DNA from 3 places in the Protofrankia symbiont of Coriaria myrtifolia genome. Region 1 is predicted to be linked to each of the others. Evidence: riboswitches for the same ligand, from Rfam matches in the RefSeq annotation. Region 1 holds a riboswitch; each other region holds the start of a gene.
The links. A riboswitch is a leader RNA that binds a small molecule or an ion and turns the genes downstream of it on or off. The one in region 1 is predicted to bind cyclic di-AMP.

Region 1 (4,178 bases):
CCGGTACCTGACTGAAGACCCTCCAAGCCGGCCCCGTCGGCGTGGAGCGACCAAGAAACGCTGGAAACGACGCCATGCCCCGCTAACGATTTTTGGTTGGACACGATACCCGGTTCCTCCAGCTGGTACTGAAGGGCATCGCTGTCCGAGAATCCTGACGGCACGCGCGGGAGCCCCGGCACGAGATAACCATCTCGTCCGCGCCGAGGCTCCCCCGGGCCCCTCGAGGTCCGAGGCCCGCTTCCTGCGGTTCCAGGTGCGTTGCCCGGTCCTCGCCCACCAGCACCCTCCCGCCCGACCCGGACCGGGACGAGATGGAGCCGGCGTACTCCCCCGGGGCTGGGTCAGTCCAGGCAGTCGACGAGCACGTCCCGGCGCCTCCCTGCGCGGAACTCCCACTCACCACACGTCGATCTTTCTGCCACTTAGAGTGATAACATGAGTCGGTGGTTTGGACGCTCTCGACGCTGTATGTAACAATCAGCGCGCCGTGCCCAGCGTCCGCCCGTTCTCGCAGCAGCCCCAGCATGTGCTACTCGGTGTAGCCGTCGAGTTCGTCGGTCGACTCGTCAGCGAGCAGCGCCTCGGGGTCGTTGGCGGGCGCGACGGCCAGCCCCACGCGGGCGAGTTCACCACCGGCCAGCTCCTGCGGCAGGGTGCGGGCACGGTTGCCCGAGCCCGGCGTGGTCGAGTAGAGCTGTGATGTCCTCGTCACCACCGTCCACGGCCGTCACGGCGTGGGTAAGGCGGACGTTGTTGCAGACGCTGAGGTTGGACGAGGTTCCCGGACCGGAGCAGGACCGCCGATGCGCTGGGCCCGCAGTCGTACCCGCTCGACTTCGGGCCGATGGCTGACACGAACTCCGCCGACCCGTACGGGCACCACCCGACGGCTTGTCGAGACCGGCCAGGCAGGCGAGCAGCGTGGACTTCCGGAGCCCAAGGGGCCGGTGCCGGCGACGCCTTGGTGGGTGGAACCGGGCGCAGTCTCCACGGTGGCGCGATAGGGGGACCTCGTCGAGTCAGTCCGGCACTCGGGTCAACTCCAGTCACCACCCGCCATGTAGCTCTGGATGGTGTCGGTTCCGCCTCAGTTACGTAGCCAATTCGCCGGGTCCCGGCTTTGGCTTCAAGGACCCCCGCTGTCTCACGTCGGCCCGCCAGCCGAACCCTGTGCGGCGCGGGGCCGCACAGTAAGCCTGTGGGCGATGTCGTACGGATGACCGCGGGCCTAGGTGGTCTGCTGGCCGTTGCAGTCATCTGCCTCACCGTCGCCCGGGTGCCGCTTCGCCGGGCGATGGTCACCGCCGCGGCCCGCGCGGTCGCCCAACTCGCCCTGGTCGGCCTGGCATTGCGCGGGGTGCTGGCCGCTCCAGCAACAACGATTGCGGTCCTCGCCGTGATGCTCACCGTCGCGACCCTGACCGCGACAGGCCGCCTCACCGGCTTCCCCCACGCCGGGCGTGTGGTCCTCACCGCCTGCACGGTCGGCGCGGCGGTCACACTCGGGATCATCTTCGCCGTCCCGCTGCTCGACCGATCCGCACGCTATCTGGTCGCAGCCGGCGGGATCGTGATCGGCGGGGCCATGACGGCCTGCACCCTCACCGGCCGGCGGCTGTTCGACGCGATGGTGCGCCGCCGCGCCGAGGTCGAGGCCTGGCTCGCCCTCGGCGCCACACCGCGCCAGGCGGTCGCGGACCTCACCCGTACCGCCGTCCGGGAGGCCCTGCTGCCCGCCGTCGACCAGACCCGCACGGTCGGGCTGGTCACCTTGCCCGGCGCGTTCGTCGGCGCCCTGCTCGGCGGGGCAAGCCCCACGGACGCGGCACGGTTCCAGCTGGTCGTCCTCGTCGCCCTGCTCACCGCGGAGACGCTGGCGGCCGTCATCCTGGCCTGGCTGTTCGGTGCTCCTACCCACATCCCCGACCAGAATACGTAGATAGAAACCGTTGTGGTGACGATGGTTTCTATCTACGGAAGGGGGTTGGGGCGGACTCGGGTACCATCGGCAATGATTCTATTTCATATGGTCACTGACATCGGGAAACATCATTGTTTCTCGACACCGCCGGGGTGCCGCCTTCCGACGGTACGAATCCTGCCGCTTATCACGGCCATGTACTGCGGCAGGCTCCATCGTTTCGTCATTTTTGTTCGGGGTTTCAACGTCCGAGAAAAGAGGCGGATTCCCGGACGCCAGAATCGTGATCGCCGGCTTGGTCGCGCGGATGGTCATCCAAGGAGTCTGACTCTGCGCAGCCACAGCTTCGCATGGATGGTCAATGTCACGGCCTGTGGCACGGTCTGCCAACAGAACTCGAAATCTCGATGCTACCCGGTCGATCCGATTGTCCACAAAGCGTGCAAAAATCTGCGTCAAAAGGTGGTAAAGATGCCACGGAGACGACCCGCCTGCTGCGACTGCTTAAATATACGCGCGCGCATGCACACGCTACCGGCAATCGAGGTCGAAATCAAGTGTCGACGTTCGGTTGTGCGCTTTTTCACCGCGCCTTGCCGGCCGGCTGCCCTTCGCGGCTAGGGTTCTGCCGTGCCTTCGCAAGGAGGGCGCGCATCGGGCGAAACACGCCGAGTCCTGCCCCGTCCGATGACCGTCAAACCAACGGCAGGAGCGGGGGAACCACTTCCCGGGCGCTGCACAGCACCCTTGGGGTGAAGCCGCAGGATGCGGCCGGGCATTTCCCAGCCCGAACCCGACAGCTTACCTCGCAGGCGTAGGGAAAGGGCATCAAGATGTCCCATGCGCGTGCCCGGCATCGCAAAACCAGGCAGACCACAAGTTATACCCGCGCGCTAGTCGCCATTCCGACGCTCGCCGCCGCCATCGGCGGCGCCGGCATCGGACTCTCGGGGCCCGCCAGCGCGGCACCGCCCGAGGACCAGATATTGTCGGCAATTGTTCAATGCGAGTCCGGAGGCAACCCGACTGTCGTCAACTCGATAGGCGCCGGCGGACTGTTCCAGTTTCTTCCCAGCACGTGGCAGGCGACCGGTGGAACCGGGCTGCCACAGAACGCCAGCGTTGCCGAGCAATGGAAACGCGCCCGGATCCTGTACGCCCAGCAGGGCACGGCTCCATGGAATGCATCGCGGTCCTGCTGGGGCGGAAAAGTCGGCAGCGCCACCGACACGGCTCCGACCGCTACCGGACCGCAACAGGCGAATGCCCAGGAACAACCGACGAGTCCGGCCGGCAACGAGGGCGAGAACACCACCGGCGACGCTCCCCAGGATGCCGGCGGTGTCCCACCCCCTTCCTTCGCCGCTGACCGGAACTGGCGTTCCTACCGGTCGCCCTGGTATCAGGACATCGACCCGGCCAGCGACTAACAACTCGTTTCACAAAGTCTGATCAACTGCGGTGTGTCGTACCAGGAGCGGGCGGGTTCCGCCGGTAGACCTCGGTCATGCGTGACGAGGAGACGGTGAGCGAGGAACTGTGGAAGCGGCTGGAGCCGCTGATCCCGGCCCGGGAACGGCGGCTCCGCTACCCCGGTTGACTGCCGGTCGACGACCGGGCGGCCCTGGAGGGGATCGTGTGGGTGCTGCGCAACGACGTGCCCTGGCGGGAATTGCCGAGGACGTTGTTCGGGGTGACGTGCTGGCGGCGCTTGCGCGACTGGCACGCCGCCGGCGTCTGGCAGCGCCTGCACGAGAACCTGCTGGACGAGTGCACCGCCGCCGGCCTGCTCGACCTGCACCGGGCGCTGGTCGACTCCTCCCACATCCACGCGCTCGCAGGGGGCCTAGACGGGTCCGAGCCCGGTCAACCGTGCCCACCTCGGCAGCTGTCGGCATCGGGTGAAAACTGGATCTGTTCCTGATCTTGCGATCGGAGTGGCCCTCGGGGTGCTCGCTGAGCACGATCAGTCTGCTGTGATCATGTGCCGGGTGCCTCTTTGACCTTGGGGTTCTTCTTCCGCATCTGTCGGGTGTGCTCGTCGACGGGGTGGACCGGGCCGATAATCGGCTGCGGTTACGTGTCCGGGCGTCGGGTGTGGTGTGTCCGGGGTGTGGGGTGGTCGCGGAGCGGGTGCACGGGCAGTATCGGCGCTGCGCTGGGCCGCTGTGGTGGCGGGAAAATGCGGCCGCACGGCCGTCCGGGACGCCGGTGCATCTGTGATGCGCGCGAGCTCGGGAGTCAGGATTGCGGT
Region 2 (4,178 bases), on a different contig from region 1:
TGCGCTACGTGTCGCAGGAGCGGTCGAAGATCGATCAGTCCCGGATCTACATCTGGGGCCTTGGCGAAGGTGGGCGTGCCGCCCTCGCGGTTGCCTGCGCGGCGCCCGACAACGGGCTGAAGTTTGTCGCCGTCGCGACGGTGGGGTCGGTCGGGCAGAGCCCGAGCTGCTCGCCAGAAACCCATGTCCAGCATGTCGACGGGGCGTGGAACGAGCGGATCACGCGCGCTCTGTGGGACTTCTCCAGGCAGTTCAAGGCGTAGGAGCGGGCGTCCGGTCGTCCGCCGTGGCTTGGGGAACTCGCGGAGGAGACGCCTTGAGGGGAGCTTCGGTCTCGGCCGGGCATCCGGTCGGTGAGAGGGGGCGGCTCCCGCCGACCGGCCGGACTGTGGGGGGGGTCCAGTACGACCGGCCGGCGGAAGCCTCTTGTTCCGCCGGGCTTTCCGAGCTGGGGGGGTTGGCTCGGTCCGACCAGCGGAAGTCATCATCGCGGGATGCCGCCCGCGGAGTGCCGCCAGGCCGGTGTCGACATCGACAACTTCGACCTGGCGGCAAGGTTCACGCACAACCGGAGGGGGAGGCTGTGTGGGAACCCGCCTGTGAATTGTGTTTATAAGGTTTGGTTGTCAGTACACGAAGCCATGTACTGACAACCAGCTGCGGACGCGGGCTGATCGGTTCAGTCAGAGAACCCGGCCGACAGAATACGACGTGGTGTAGAGGGGCCTCAGTGAGACGACGTCGCCTGACTTGGGCGCCACCCACATCTTACCATCGCCCGCATAAATGCCAACATGGTAGATATTACCTGGCGTGCCGTAGAAAATCAGATCACCCGGCTGCTTGTTGTACTGCGATATCCGGGTGGTCGCCTGGTACTGTGCCTCGGCAGTGCGGGGGAGGTTGCGTCCCAACTGCTTGAAGACGTACTGGATCAGCCCCGAGCAGTCGAAAGTGTAGGGGCCCTCCGCGCCGTAGACGTAGGGCTTGCCGGCCTGCTGGGCCGCAAGATACACCGCCCGTTCGCCGAACGAGCTGGCGACTGCGAGTGCGCCTGAGACGGCGCTGCTCAAGGCCGAGCCACTGACGCGGGCAGTCTGGGAAGGCCGGGGCGCCGGGGTATTGGGGATCACGGTCAACGTGCCGACGTTGGTCGACCGTGTCGACCGCAGAGCGTCGGTTCCGTCGAAAATCGCGGTGACCTGCGTGGTGGTGAGAACCTTGGCAGTGTAACTGGTGAAGCCCTGCTCGTTGGTGTAAAGGTGCTTGAAGGTCGCCCATCCCTCCGGCAGCTTCACCTGGACCTTGACGAGCTGGTTGGCCAGCGGCGCGTGGGTGACCGCGTCCTCAAGATGAAATCCCACCTCCACCGGCTGGTCTGCCTTCACGGAGACGTCCGAATTCGTGACTTTGAGCACGACACCGGTCTTGGGATGCAGGTCGGTCTGGTTGAGCACCTGACTGGTGACCGATCCGGAACCGCCCGTGGACAGCGGATTGATGGTGGAGGTGCGCAGGCTGGCCAGCGACGCCTGGCCACCGAATTGTGATCCGAGCGTTATGGGCGAGGTGACGGAAGCATCGTCGGAATTTGAGTCGGCTGTGGCACATCCGGCCAGGGCGACACCGGACACCGCGACGGTACCGGTGGTCATCACGGCGACAGCGGCCCGAGCTCGCGAGCGGCCCGTTCCGGACTGCTGCGTGGGCGCGCGATGTCGGCCACGTGTCGGGCGGTCGACGTGCCGGTCGATCTGCTGCCGGCGGGGTGACGGCGAAGCCGTCTGCGACGAACGCGATCGTAGTGCCGGATCAGGCTGCACATCATGCGCAGACAAGGTTGTGATCCTTCCCGTTCGCCTGCGAGGTGAGCTGTCGGGTTCGGGCTGGGCTGCCCGGTGGGTCGCGCGACCATCGCGCTGCGCACTTCACCCCGAGGACGACACCGCGGTTCGGTGCCGCCCGGTGGAGGATGGGTCCCCCGCTCCTGCCCTGGTGACGACTCGGAGGGAACACCGGGACCGCGGGCAGGATTCGGCAGTTCGGCCCGGTGTGTCGTGCCGTCGACGCGAGACTAGTTCATACGGATGGCGCTAGTAAACACTAGTCCCTCACAACTACCCCAAGTAGTTGTATGAAGTGTCATAACCGGCTGTTCTACCCCATCCTCCTTCGCCGGCCGGGGCGGCGTCGGGTGCGACCAGCTGGCTTGTGACCTTTGGTCGCTCGGCTGACGTGCCGCTTTCCGTGACTTGCGGGATGCGGAGGATGACAATACGCCATAGCGGCGGCAGATGGTCGACTGGGGGCCTTCGGGCACGGATAGTCAACAATATCGCTACTTTAGGTAGCGATCAGCGCTATCCGCCAGCAACACTCCGCTCCTTTTGCGAAAATTGTCCGGTTGGTTGGTGCCGGGCTGTCGGCCTCCTGACGCGTGTCGGAATGTGACGTCGTACTCTGGCAGTGCCTCGCCCGGATCGGTTCGTCCGGGTCAGCCATGTGATCAGGGCAGTATGGCGGGTGATCAGGAATCGTGTCGATGCTCCCGGGGGAGGCGCTCGCCGTGACGCGCTCCGCTCCGGGGTCTGCACCGGACGGGCACGGCGCGCTCCAGCCGGGCGCGTCTGCCTCGCGGCCGCGTCCTCGCCGGGTGGGCGTCGTTGTGATTGGCGCGGGTGTCGCGGGCCTGGTGGCGGCGGTCGTACTGGCTCGTCGGGGTATCGACACGCTCGTGCTCGAGGCTGCCAGTCGGGCCAGGGTGGAAAGCCGTCCACGTGCCGGGCTGCTCGGGCCGGCGGCGGTGGACGCCCTGGAGCGCAACGGGCTTGCCGACGGCCTGCGGGCCGAAGGTGCGCCACACCACAACTGTGAGCTCCGGCATCGTCGCAGAGCGTTTGTCGTCGAGTATGATCGCCACGCGGGCGGACGCCATCACGTCGTCTACCCGCAGCAGGAGCTCGTCGCCGATCTGGTTGCCGCCTACCTTGCCGCGGGTGGCGTCATCGAGTTCGGCGTCACTGACGTGATGTTGGACGCGCTGACCTCCGACCATCCCGCCGTCTCGTTCGTCACGGCCGACGGGCAGCGGCAGACAGTGGAAAGCCGTTTCATCGCGGGCTGCGACGGTCATCACGGCGTTTCCCGCGGATCGATCCCCGAGGGCGCGTTGCGCCACATCCGACAGCGCGACAGCGCATGGGCCTGGCTCGCCGTCCTGGCCGCGGTCGCCCCGTCCACGGATAAGATCATTTATGGGGTCAGCCCGCGGGGATTCGCCGGCCACATGCTGCGTGACCACCGGACAAGCCGCTTCTATCTACAGGTGGAGGCCACGGCCGACGCCGCGGACTGGTCGGCCGAGCGGATCTGGGAGGAACTGCACGCCCGGCTCGCCGTGGACGCCGACTGGCAACTGGCGGAAGGGCCGTTGCTGGAGCCGCCGAACGTCATCGCGATGGACTCGGTCTTCTACGAACCGATGCGGTTCGGACGTCTCATACTCGCCGGGGACGCCGCGCGCCGGGTACCACCGGCGGCGGCCAAGGGCGCCGGGCTCGCCATCGTCGACGGTGAGACGCTCGCGCTCGCAGTGGCGGCAGCCCTGCACGACGCGGACGAACGTCCGCTGAACGCCTACTCCGAGGTGTGCCTGGGCCGGGCCTGGCTGGCGCAGGAAGCATCGACGAAACTTCTGCAGCTGGTCAACGTCGAACTTGCCGACCCGTTCGCCCGGCGCCTGCAGGACGTTCGCCTGGACCGGCTCCGAACCTCACCGGTCGCCGCTGCCGAATTCGCGGACCACTACCTCTCCCCTCGTTAGGGCGTGTCGTTACTGGTGGCGGGTGCGGGGAGGCGGCCGGCGGGAGAGCAGACCGGAGGTCTGTAGGACCTGGAGTTCGATCGCGAGTTCGTGGACCTCCGGCGGCAGCGAGCGATGGCTGGCGGCCAGAGCGGCCAGAGCGGTCTGTGTTCGGTCCGCGAGGCTGTCCAGAGCACGCTGGTGCGTACGCATCTGGGCGCGCTCGTCCTGAATCGCGCGCAGCGTCTCCTCCTGCCAGTGCCGGGCACGCATCAGGTCCTCGCTGGCGCTCGCGGCCTGCCGCTCGGCGTCTTCCAGGCGTCCGAGCAGGTGGTCGAGCTGCTCCAACCTTGCCGCGAGCTCTGCGACAAGGTCG
Region 3 (4,178 bases), on a different contig from region 1:
CGATCTGGTGCTCTCCGTCGCCGGGCAGCCGGTCGCCACCCCGGGGGACCTGCAACGGCTGATGACCGAGGACACCATCGGCCGCCCGCTCGAACTGACCGTGTGGCGGCGCGGCGCGCTCGTCGACGTCATCGTCGTCCCGCAGGAACTGGCGCTGACCTGACGGCCGTTGTCCAGCGGTACGCACCGTCCGCGGCGGCCCCGGCCTGGTGGGCCAGGGCCGGGGCCGCCCGCGGACGGTGGCGCCCCGGGCACCCGAGGGAGGGGGAGGTACCCAGGGCCGTCAGTAGCACCCAGCTGTCAGCCGCATGGGAACAGCTGGGCGTAGGTGCGGGCGCCGACTATTCCGTCGGCCACGAGGCCGTGCTGCCGCTGGTAATCCTTCACCACCCTGGTGGTCCGCGGACCGAATATTCCGTCGACCGCGAGAGAGTATCCGAGATCGGTCAGCCGCTGCTGTACCCTGGCCACCTCGGTACGCGGTTTACTGCCGTTTCTCACGGTCGCCGCGGACGATGGGACCGAACAGTTCCGGCTGGTGTAGCTGATCCCGCTGACGGCCGGGACAGGGGTGCTCGACCGTGTTGTCGACGCGCTCGCCGGGCTGGCTTTCACCGCCGCCGCGGCGGTGTTTCCCCGCGTCAGATAACGATGGTAGGAACCATTGGTGTAGGCGCTCCAGGCACGCACGCCCTGGCTGTCGCACACCTTCTTCGCAGCCCACGCGTTGGTGGCCGGGTCGTAGAGGTTCCTGCCCGCCAGCCAGCTCGCGTGGACCCGCGCGTTGATCTGCCAGAGCCCGCGGGAGTCCTCACCGCGCGCGTTACGCGCCTTGGCGTTGCCACCGGACTCCGCGAGCGCCACCGCCACCCAGGTGCCCAGCGGCACCCCTCGGCAGCTGGGCAGCCCCGCGTTCGCGGCGACGCGGGCGATGGTCGTGTCGGTGACGACGGCGGACCCGGACGTCCCGGCCGCGCTGGCCGGAGCCGCGGTCAGCATCATTCCAGCCGTCGTCCCGATGAGCCCGACGGTGCCCGCTAATGCGGCGCCGTTGCACCGACCGGGTTTTCTGTGCCTTCCCCTGGCCATAATCAGACTCTCACCTAAAATATCGTCGAAAGGATCGCCCGTTGCCGGAAATGCCGGCACAGTACTCTCTAGGGCCGGCTCGAGAACTATATTTCCCGAGTTCTCTACCAGCCGCTGGGAAAACGTCATTCGGGTCGCCGAACAGGCCGTTCACCACATTGCTTCAGGAGGCTCCGGTGTCGCCCCCAGAGCGCCAAAAAGGCAATTCAATGCGTTTCTACAGGCGTTTTTTGAACACCCGGAACGGGAGCCAAAAGAATCCGACGGTGTTCCGAGAAAATCTGTCCGGCAACAACCGGGAGAAATTTTCGTGGCGTCCACCCGTGGTTTCCCGCGCTGTCCGCCCGGGGCTCCTGGACACCCCGTGGCCGCCAGCCCGGCCCGGGCGGTCGGTCACCTGATACGGCCGACCAGATAGTTACTGGTGTAGACCTTCTGGAGCCGGACCACGGCCCCGGTGTGCGGGGAGGCCCACATCATCCCGTTCCCGGCGTAGACACCCACATGGTGGATGCCTCCCGGCCGGCCGAAGAAAATGAGGTCACCGGGCTGCCGGGCGTTCTTCGACAGCTTCTGGGAGGCGTTGTACTGCGCGTTGGCTGTCCGCGGGACGCTGCGGCCAAGCTGCTTGTAGATGTACCGGACGAGGCCGGAGCAGTCGAACGCCCGCGGCCCCTCGGCACCCCACACGTACGGCTTGCCGGCCTGCTTCGACGCCAGATAGACGAGCTTCGCCCCGAAGCCGCTGGCGGAGGACGTCGAGAAACTCACCGGTTGCGCCGCCAGCGTGCCCGTGCCCGTGGTGGCGGCCGGGGTGATCGTAAAGGCGGCTGACCGGGCAGCGTTCGTGCTGGTCGCGGTGGTCGTACTGGTCGTGGCGGCGTCGGTCCGGCCCGTCCCGCCCGTGTCCAGGCCCCGGTCGTTCGCCAGGGCCGGCGAGGCCAGCCCGGAGAGGGCGACAGTGCCGGTGGCCGCGGCGGCGACCGCGGTACGCGCCGATATCCGGCCGAGGGTGGAGCGGGTCGTGGGCGCGCGATGACGACCGCGCCTGGGGCCGGGATTGGAATTGGAATTGGAATTGGAACGATGTACGGCAGCCGGACCTGAATTCACCTGATGTGCAGGCAACGCTGATCCTTCCCATACGCCTGCGAGGTTAGCTGTCGGGTTCGGGCCGGGAAGCCCGGTCGACGCGCGGATACACGCGGCCGACTTCACCCCAAGGACGGCCACCGTGGTGGCGACGTCCGGCGGAAAGGTGGGTCCCCCGCTTCTGTCCTGGCGATCGCTAGTCGGAAGACACCGGACCGTGGACAGAACTCGGCGTGCGGTCCGGTGCCGTTGAGAACCCGGCCAACGTAGCGAACTACTTTCGGTAGTCGCAAGCGGCGGTTTTCTCGGCATGTCGACGTACAGCACTCACTGTGCGTATCATTTACGCGTGCTGTCTCAGGATGACCGCCGAGACGGTACAAGCTGGCCACAGCGTGACGGCGCTACACACCGCTTCCACGGATAACCGGTGCGTATCGTGCAACAGTCAACGCGGACCGGCAGCAACATTTTTTCCGCTGTTGTGTTTCTGTGTTTCGCAGCCGGGCAGGCGGATCGCCCGCAGGTAGGCGAATCGACCAGCCGGAGCAACGTCACAGATCCGGCCGTGCGCATGGTGTGGTCAGTGGTACGGCCAGCGCAGCGTGGCCAGCCGTGTGGCCGGCGCAGCGTCCGGGCAGCAACGACGCGCCCGGGCACCGGCGCGGGTCGACAGATTCCGGGCCGGGCCGGTAGGGGCCTGAGCGGGCCGGTTATTGGGACTCGACCCAGCCACGCGCCTGCGCGAGGCTGGTCAGCCGCTGCCGTATCTGGCTTATCTGGCCGCCGGTCAGGGTCGGCACCGACTCGATGAGCGTCTCGGTCAGCAGGTGTCGGAACTCCCCGACGGTGAGGACGTCGCACATGTCGTCGTCATCGGCGTCCGAACGCCCGTTGGCCATGCTCGGGGAAGCCAGGGGACTCGCTGGCGCCGGACGGGCCTGGGCCCGACGGGCCAGGCGGACGACCGACGCCTTCGGGCCCCTGTCGCTTTCCTCCGCCTCGAACTCCACCAGCGTTCCGGGCTGGAACAGATGCTTCTCATCTTGAAGATCGTTTGCGTGCATGAAAATATCGTCGCCGCCAGCGTCAGGCGCTATGAAACCGTAGCCACGAACCCCGTCGAAACGCAGAATCCTACCGGTACCCACCACGTCTGCCCCTGTACAACCTCTGTGCCAACCAGCTCTGTACCCAGTCACCTGCACACCAGACGAACCTGTGCACAACCAAACCCCAGGACCGCTCGCACGACCATGGGGCCTGTTCACCGTCTCAGGTGCGCACAGCCAGGTCAAGCCGACACCCGGAGCGCAAAACAACCGACAACAACCGACAACGATCGGCAGGGAACGATCGCGGAAACACCGGAACGGGCCGTCGGCCGACCGGCTCCCGCGGACTCCCCCGGGAACCAGCCGGCCGTCGACATCGTGACCGAAATCTTCGGATCCGGATCCTCGCGGTCTACGCCGGGTCACCAACAGCGCTGACGGCGGCCAGGCTCTGCCTGGCGGCACTGACCACCGCCTGCGGGGTGAAACCGAACTTGGTCTGCAACGCCCGCAGCGGGGCGGACGCGCCGAAGGTCCGCATACCGATGATCACCCCGTCCGGGCCGGCGTACCGTTCCCAGCCGAGCGTGGCCGCCTGCTCGACCACGACCCGCGCGCGGACCGCCGGTGGGAGCACCTGGTCGCGGTACTGCGCGGGCTGCCGCTCGAACAGCTCCCAGGACGGCAGGCTGACCACCCGGGCGCGCACCCCCTGCGCGGTCAGCTCCTCGTGGGCGGCCAGGGCCAGGTGCACCTCGCTGCCGGTACCGATCAGGATCACCTCGGGATCGCCGTCGGCGGGGTCGACCAGCACGTAGCCGCCGCGGGCGAGCCCGGCGGCGTCGGCGTAGCGGGCCCGGTCCAGCGTCGGCAGCGCCTGCCGGCTCAGGACGAGCGCGGCCGGCTCCTGCCGCAGGCCCATGACCACCCGCCACGCCTGCA

Region 2: another riboswitch for cyclic di-AMP. It lies ahead of CM1CMNOD_RS20295 (C40 family peptidase); the one in region 1 lies ahead of CM1CMNOD_RS24140 (transglycosylase family protein).
Region 3: another riboswitch for cyclic di-AMP. It lies ahead of CM1CMNOD_RS23990 (C40 family peptidase); the one in region 1 lies ahead of CM1CMNOD_RS24140 (transglycosylase family protein).

What each region holds. Positions count from the first base shown of each region.
Region 1 covers NZ_CAAAFS010000290.1:2,234-6,411, forward strand. Annotated here, with positions in the region: gene CM1CMNOD_RS16220 (COG4705 family protein) at 1-11, shown strand, start outside; gene CM1CMNOD_RS16225 (hypothetical protein) at 533-715, opposite strand; gene CM1CMNOD_RS16230 (ABC transporter permease) at 1,220-1,942, shown strand; cyclic di-AMP (ydaO/yuaA leader) riboswitch at 2,581-2,753, shown strand; gene CM1CMNOD_RS24140 (transglycosylase family protein) at 2,758-3,354, shown strand; gene CM1CMNOD_RS16240 (transposase) at 3,525-3,848, shown strand.
Region 2 covers NZ_CAAAFS010000346.1:17,343-21,520, reverse strand. Annotated here, with positions in the region: gene CM1CMNOD_RS20300 (PHB depolymerase family esterase) at 1-263, shown strand, start outside; gene CM1CMNOD_RS20295 (C40 family peptidase) at 684-1,655, opposite strand; cyclic di-AMP (ydaO/yuaA leader) riboswitch at 1,844-2,019, opposite strand; gene CM1CMNOD_RS20290 (4-hydroxybenzoate 3-monooxygenase) at 2,543-3,823, shown strand; gene CM1CMNOD_RS20285 (hypothetical protein) at 3,833-4,178, opposite strand, start outside.
Region 3 covers NZ_CAAAFS010000196.1:6,105-10,282, forward strand. Annotated here, with positions in the region: gene CM1CMNOD_RS11065 (S1C family serine protease) at 1-163, shown strand, start outside; gene CM1CMNOD_RS11070 (peptidoglycan-binding protein) at 301-1,089, opposite strand; gene CM1CMNOD_RS23990 (C40 family peptidase) at 1,483-2,217, opposite strand; cyclic di-AMP (ydaO/yuaA leader) riboswitch at 2,221-2,383, opposite strand; gene CM1CMNOD_RS11080 (cold-shock protein) at 2,895-3,335, opposite strand; gene tkt (transketolase) at 3,649-4,178, opposite strand, start outside.